DNA from 2 places in the Nocardioides sp. JCM 18999 genome. Region 2 is predicted to be linked to the other one. Evidence: riboswitches for the same ligand, from Rfam matches in the RefSeq annotation. Region 2 holds a riboswitch; the other holds the start of a gene.
What was found. Region 2 has a riboswitch for glycine ahead of gcvP (aminomethyl-transferring glycine dehydrogenase). Riboswitches for the same ligand answer to the same signal wherever they lie in the genome.
Positions count from the first base shown of each region.

Region 1: linked by a shared signal. The riboswitch ahead of gcvT (glycine cleavage system aminomethyltransferase GcvT) and the one ahead of gcvP (aminomethyl-transferring glycine dehydrogenase) in region 2 are both predicted to bind glycine.

Region 1 is NZ_AP043887.1:3,111,634-3,115,188, forward strand. It holds gene ACZ5J1_RS15435 (hypothetical protein) at 1-142, shown strand, start outside; gene ACZ5J1_RS15440 (M20 family metallopeptidase) at 189-1,430, shown strand; glycine riboswitch at 1,464-1,556, shown strand; glycine riboswitch at 1,557-1,670, shown strand; gene gcvT (glycine cleavage system aminomethyltransferase GcvT) at 1,721-2,824, shown strand; gene gcvH (glycine cleavage system protein GcvH) at 2,871-3,242, shown strand; gene ACZ5J1_RS15455 (L-serine ammonia-lyase) at 3,256-3,555, shown strand, end outside.
Region 2 is NZ_AP043887.1:1,456,823-1,460,377, reverse strand. It holds gene gcvP (aminomethyl-transferring glycine dehydrogenase) at 1-1,995, opposite strand, end outside; glycine riboswitch at 2,067-2,153, opposite strand; gene ACZ5J1_RS07070 (MerR family transcriptional regulator) at 2,182-2,784, opposite strand; gene ACZ5J1_RS07065 (bifunctional nuclease family protein) at 2,984-3,493, opposite strand; gene ftsR (transcriptional regulator FtsR) at 3,532-3,555, opposite strand, start outside.

The DNA.
Region 1 (3,555 bases), 1.7 Mb from region 2:
GTCCGCCGATCCCCTGCAGGACCTGCGAGACGACCTCGAGCGAGCCGAGCTCGAAGCCCGGCTGGCACGGGCCCGGACGGTGATCTCCGACCCGACCCGCGGTGTCTTCCTGCTGACCGTGACGGAGAACCCGCCCAGCTGAGGGGGCACCGTCACGGTCGTTGCCCGCGGGCCCATACTTGGCCACCATGACCAGCCTCCAGGCCCACGCGACGGTGGAGGGAGTGCTCGCCGCATGGCAGGAGCGCCTCGTCGCGGCCAGCCACAGCCTGCACGCCCACCCCGAGCTCGCCTTCGCCGAGCACCGCTCCGCCGAGGTGGTCGCCGACCTGCTCCGCAGCGCCGGATTCGCCACCGAGGTCGGCGTCTACGGTCTGGACACCGCGATCGAAGCGGTCCGCGGCACCGGGTCCCTCACGGTCGCGGTCTGCGCCGAGTACGACGCCCTCCCGGGAGTCGGTCACGCCTGCGGGCACAACGTCATCGCCACCGCCGGGGTCGGCGCGGCGATCGCGTTGGCCGAGCTCGCCGACGAGCTCGACCTGACCGTGAAGCTGCTCGGCACGCCCGCCGAGGAGGTCGGCGGCGGCAAGGCCCTGATGCTCGAGGCGGGTGCGTGGGAGGACGCCACCGTCTCGTTGATGATCCACCCCGGACCGGACCTCACCGTCCCCACCCGGGACTGCGGCTCGCAGGGCCGTGACCGCTTCCGGGTCACCTTCTCCGGCCGCGCCTCGCACGCCGCGGCGGCCCCCGACGGGGGGATCAACGCCGGTGACGCCGCGACCGTCCTGCACGTCGCGCTCGGCCTGCTGCGCCAGCAGCTGCCCGACGGCGTACGCCTCTCGGCCGTCACGCTCTCCGGCGGCGACGTCTCGAACATCATCCCCGCTACCGCCGTCGTCGAGGGTGAGGTCCGCTCCACCGACGGCGAGGTGCAGCGGGTGCTCAAGGAGAAGTTCCTGGCCTGCGTCCAGGGCGCCGCGATCGCCACCGGCTGCACGTACGAGGTGGTCCCGGTCGACCCGATCTACGAACCCCTGGTCCAGCACGGCTTCCTCGCCGACCGCTTCGACGCCGCGATCGAGCGTCAGGGCCGGGTGATCAACACCGAGCTCGGCACCCTCACCGGCGGCTCCACCGACATGGGCAACGTCAGCCAGGTGGTGCCCTCGATCCACCCGATGCTCGCCGTCCGTGGCGCGTCCGGGATGCCGCACACCGCCGACTTCGCCGCCGAGACCGCCTCGGCCGGAGCCGACGAGGCGATCATCGTCGGCGCGACCGCGATGGCCTCCGCGATCGTCGACCTCGCCCTCGACCCCGAGGCCCGCGCCGCCGTCCTCGAGCTGCAGCGGCAGCGCCCCGCCGGCGCCACCCGGGTCCCCGCGAACCGCCCTGACGAGCAAGCCGAGGAACCCACCGTCTAAGGTCTGCCGCACAACTGAAGACACATCGCCGATCAACGTGCAGCGGGAGAGTCCCCGCCCTGCGCGGGGCGCCGAAGGAGCAACTCTCCCCGAGAAACTCTCAGGCCCCCTGACCGCTGCATCGAGGCGAACTCTGGAAAGTCGTTCCCACCCACTGCGGGAACGCACCGACGGTGAAAGCCGCCCCCCCTCACGGGATCGGGCGGTGAAGCTCTCAGGTCCCATGACAGAGCGGGGAGGCATCCATCCGCCCGCCGGTTCCGCCGGCGCACGCCAGAGAGCCTCCACCCATGACGTCCCGCCCCACCCCGCTGCACGACCTCCACGTCGAGCTCGGCGCCCACCTCGCCGACTTCGCCGGCTGGGCAATGCCGATCCGGTACGGCTCCGAGACCGCCGAGCACCACGCCGTCCGGACCACCGCCGGCCTCTTCGACCTGTGCCACATGGGCGAGATCGAGGTCACCGGCCCCGACGCCGGCCGGGCCCTGGACCACGCACTGGTCGGTCGGCCCTCGGCGATCCGGGTCGGCGGCGCCCGGTACTCGATGATCTGCGCCCCCGACGGCGGGATCATCGACGACCTGGTCGTCTACCGCCTCGCCGAGGAGCACTACCTCGTCGTCGCGAACGCGTCGAACGTCGACGCCGTCTTCCCCGCCCTGGCCGAACGGGCCACGCAGTACGACGCCGACGTCGCGAACCGCTCGACCGACTGGGCCCTCCTGGCAGTGCAGGGTCCGGCCTCGGCGGCCATCGTCGCCGCGCTGACCGACCTCGAGGTCGAGGCACTGAAGTACTACGCCATCGACCGCGGCACCCTGGCCGGCGTCGACGTCCTCCTCGCCCGCACCGGCTACACCGGCGAGGACGGCTTCGAGATCTACTGCTCCCCCGCCGACGCGGTCGCGATCTGGAACGCGCTCACCGCGGCCGGTGCCGAGCACGGGCTGGTCCCGGCCGGGCTGTCGTGCCGCGACACCCTCCGACTCGAGGCCGGGATGCCGCTCTACGGCCACGAGCTCGACCTCTCGACCACCCCGTTCGAGGCCGGCCTCGGTCGGGTCGTCGTGGCCGACAAGCCCGACGGCTTCGTCGGCGACGCAGCCCTGGCCGCCCGGCGCGAGGAGGGCCCGCGCACCTTGCTGGTCGGCCTCGTCCCGGAGGGGCGCCGCTCCCCGCGCGCCGGCTACCCGGTCCTCGACACCGCGACCGGTGACGTGGTCGGCGCCGTCACGAGCGGGTCGCCGTCGCCCACGCTCGGCCACCCGATCGCGATGGCCCACGTCCGCCCCGAGCTGGCCGCACCCGGCACCCGGCTGTCGATCGACGTGCGGGGCACCGCCGTCGCGGCCGAGGTCGTCGCGCTGCCGTTCTACGTCCGCGCCCGCTGAGCACCACCCACCCACCGAGCAGCACGAAACCAGCCAGGAGAGACCCATGACGATCCCCACCCACCTGTCCTACACCGCCGAGCACGAGTGGATCTCGCGCGACGGCGACACCGCCCGGGTCGGCATCACCGCGTTCGCCGCTGACGCTCTCGGCGACGTCGTCTTCGTCGACCTGCCCGAGGTCGGCACGCAGGTCACCGCCGGTCAGGCGTGCGGCGAGCTCGAGTCCACGAAGTCGGTCAGCGACCTCTACGCCCCGCTCGACGGCGAGGTGATCGCGGTCAACGAAGCGGTCGTCACCGATTCAGGGCTTGTCAACACCGACCCTTACGGCGAAGGCTGGCTGTTCATGGTCCAGGTGACCGCCGAGGCGGAGATGCTCGATGCCACGGCCTACGCCGAACTGACGCAGGCCTGAGAGCCGTGCGCCCATGACCCGCTCCGCCGCCCTCAGCGCCTTCGACCTCTACTCGATCGGCATCGGCCCGTCCTCGTCCCACACCGTCGGGCCGATGCGGGCGGCGAAGCGGTTCGCCACCACCCTCACCGACGATCTCGGCTCGATCGCCCGCGTCAAGGTCGAGCTCTTCGGTTCCCTCGGAGCCACCGGGCGCGGACACGGGTCCGAAGGCGCCGTACTGCTGGGGATGGAGGGGGCCGACCCGGCCACCGTCGATCCGACCGTGTCCGCCGGCCGGCTGGACGCGGTCCGCACCGAGCGACGGCTCGCG
Region 2 (3,555 bases):
CTCGTAGACCCCGTGGGTCGACGGGTAGGTGACCATGATCGCCGCGAGGTCGTCGCTGTGCAGGTCGCACTGGGCGCGCAGGTCGTCGAGGTCGACCGTGCCGTCCTCGTGCGACTTGACCACGACCGCGCGCATCCCGGCCATGATCGCCGAGGCGGCGTTGGTGCCGTGCGCCGAGGAGGGCAGCAGGCAGACGTCGCGTTGACCCTCGCCGTTGGCCAGGTGGTAGCCACGGATGGCGAGCAGCCCGGCCAGCTCGCCCTGGGATCCGGCGTTGGGCTGGATGGAGACGCGGTCGTAGCCGGTCACCTCGGCCAGCCACCCCTCGAGCTCGGCGACCAGGACGGCGTAGCCGGAGGCGTCCTCGGCCGGGACGAAGGGGTGCAGGTCGGCGAAGCCCGGAAGGCTGATCGGCTCCATCTCGGTGGTGGCGTTCAGCTTCATCGTGCACGAACCCAGCGGGATCATGCCGCGGTCGAGCGCGTAGTCACGCCCCGAGAGCTGGCGCAGGTAGCGCAGCATCTGGGTCTCGGAGCGGTGCGCGCCGAAGACCTCGTGGGTGAGGAACGGCGTCCGGCGCACCAGGGCGTCCGGGATCGCCGACGCGGTGGTCCGGTCGAGCTCGTCGACGAGACCCTCGACGTCGGTGCCAGCCGGCACCGCACCGAACGCGGTGAGGACGCCGACGACCGTGGCCCGAGAGGTGACCTCGGAGGTCGAGAGCGCGACGGTGTCGGCGTCGACCAGACGGAGGTGGAACCCGGCGGTGCGGGCAGCCTCGACCACAGCCGCAGCCCCGCCCGGCACCGCGACGGTGATCGTGTCGAAGAACGACTCCGAGACCAGCGCGAGGCCGGCGCGACGCAGGCCCGCGGCGACCACGGCGGCGTAGCGGTGGGTGCGCCGCGCGATGTCGGTCAGGCCCTCGGGACCGTGGTAGACCGCGTACATCGCGGCACCGACGGCCAGGAGCACCTGGGCGGTGCAGATGTTGGAGGTCGCCTTCTCCCGGCGGATGTGCTGCTCCCGGGTCTGCAGCGCGAGCCGGTAGGCGGGCCGGCCCTCGGCGTCGATCGACACCCCGACCAGGCGTCCGGGCAGGTGCCGCTCCAGACCCTGGTGCACGGCCATGAACCCGGCGTGCGGGCCACCGTAGAAGAGCGGGATGCCGAACCGCTGGGCCGATCCGACGACGACGTCGGCACCGAGCTCGCCCGGCGACTCCAGCACCGTGAGGGCCAGCAGGTCGGCGGCGACGACCGCGAGGGCACCGCGCTCGTGGATCCGGGCGACCAGCGCACCGAGGTCGGGCAGCGACCCGTCCGCGGCGGGGTACTGGACGAGCACACCGGCGATCGAGCCCTCGGGGAGCTCGTCGGCGAGGTCGGCGACGATGACGTCGATCCGCATCGCCTCGGCACGGGTGCGCACGACCTCGATGGTCTGCGGCAGCGCGCGGGCATCGACCACGAAGGACCCGTTGCCGTTGGCCTTGTTGGCGCGGCGGACCAGGGTCATCGCCTCGGCGGCGGCCGTTCCCTCGTCGAGCAGCGAGGAGTTCGAGACCGGCAGACCGGTGAGGTCCCCGATCATCGTCTGGAAGTTGATCAGGGCCTCGAGGCGGCCCTGGGAGATCTCGGGCTGGTACGGCGTGTAGGCGGTGTACCAGGCCGGGTCCTCGAGCACGTTGCGCCGGATGACGGGCGGCGTGATGGTGGCGTGGTAACCCAGGCCGATCAGCGACTCCGCCGGGTTGTTGCGTCCAGCCAGCTCACGGGCCAGGGCGCTGACCGCCTGCTCGCTCATTGCGGGCGGCAGGTCGAGCTGCTCGTGGCTGCGGATGCCGGCCGGGACAGCGGCGGCCATCAGCTCGTCGAGCGAGCCGAAGCCGAGTCGCGCGAGCATGGTCTGCTCGGCCTCGGTGGTGACACCGATGTGGCGACGTACGAACGGGGACGCGGCGTCGAGCTCGGCGAGCGTGGGCGAGTCGGTCACTCAGACCTCCAGGGGCGTAGGGGTGATCACCCTCCCCCTCTGTCGCCCCGACGGTGGGACTTCAGACTCGCCATGTCCGCGCGGTCGTGGTGCCTGAGAGATTCCGGGGAGGAATTGCCCCTTCGGCGCCCGACTCGGGACTCTCCCGCGCGGCCTTCGTAGCAGCGCTGAGTCTAGCGCAGCCGATCAGCCGATCTTGCGGGCGGCCCGACGCGCGGCGAGTTCGTCGCCCTCGACGGACCCCGTGGACTCGTCGTCCGCGGCACGCTCGCTCGGCAGGGCCGACAGCGTGCCCTCGATCTCGCGCCACACGCCACCGATCGCGATACCGAACACGCCCTGACCGCCCTGGAGCAGGTCGATGACCTCGTCGTTGCTGGTGCACTCGTAGACCGAGGCACCGTCGCTCATCAGGGTGACGCGGGTGAGGTCGTCGGTGCCGCGCTCACGCAGGTGGGTGACGGCCGTGCGGATCTGCTGCAGGGAGATGCCGGCGTCGAGGAGGCGCTTGATCACCTTGAGGATCAGGATGTCGCGGAACGAGTAGAGCCGCTGGCTGCCCGAACCGCTGGCACCACGGACGCTCGGCTCGATCAGGCCGGTGCGGGCCCAGTAGTCGAGCTGGCGGTAGGTGATGCCGGCCGCGTTGCAGGCCGTCGGTCCGCGGTAACCCGCGTCACTGGGCAACGGAGAGACGTCATCAGTGAACAGCAGGCCCTGCTCGTCCGCTTCGGCGGCGGCCGCGAGTACCTCGGCGCTCTGGCCGTTCTCCTGCTCGTGCTCCAACACGTTGTCCTCCGTGAGGTCTACTCCGTTGAGCGTAACTCCGAAAGGGGAAGTCCGGGTCATCCCGATCAGGGAATCTCACCGGTGGAGTTACAACAGAGACACTTCACCGTAGGCCTCGTCCCCCATCGGGTCAAAGACCTTCCCGGCGTGTCGCAACCCTCAACCTCAGATTGAGACTCAGGGTTGGTGCCGAACCTGCTCAATCGGTGGAGAAGTCCTCCGGGCTGACGTGGTCGAGGAACTCGCGGAACCGCTCGACCTCCTCCGCGGCATCGACCTCGGGCGCCTCGGCGTCGGCCTCGTCATCGTCCCCGCCCTCGGGGATGTAGACCCCCGCCTCGGCGAGCACCCCGTCGGCACAACGGACCGGCGCGCCGACCCGCAGGGCCAGGGCGATCGCGTCGGACGGACGGGCCGAGACCTCGACGCCGTTGTCGAAGGCGACCACGGCGTAGAAGACGTTGTCACGGACCTCGGTGATCCTGACCTCGGCGACCTCGGCGCCCAGCGCGGTGATCACGTCTCCGAGCAGGTCGTGGGTCAGCGGTCGCGGTGGCACGACGCCCTGCTGGGCGAAGGCGATGGCCGTGGCTTCGACGGCACCGATCCAGATGGTCAGGTAGCGCGAGCCGTCGACCTCGCGGAGCAGCACGAGGGGCTGGTTCGAGGGAACCTCGACCCGCACCCCCAGGACGTCGACCTCACGCACGTCGTCAGCCTACGTCAGTGGAGAAGTCGGGGGTCGGGTCAGTCGCGGAGCGAGGACTTGAG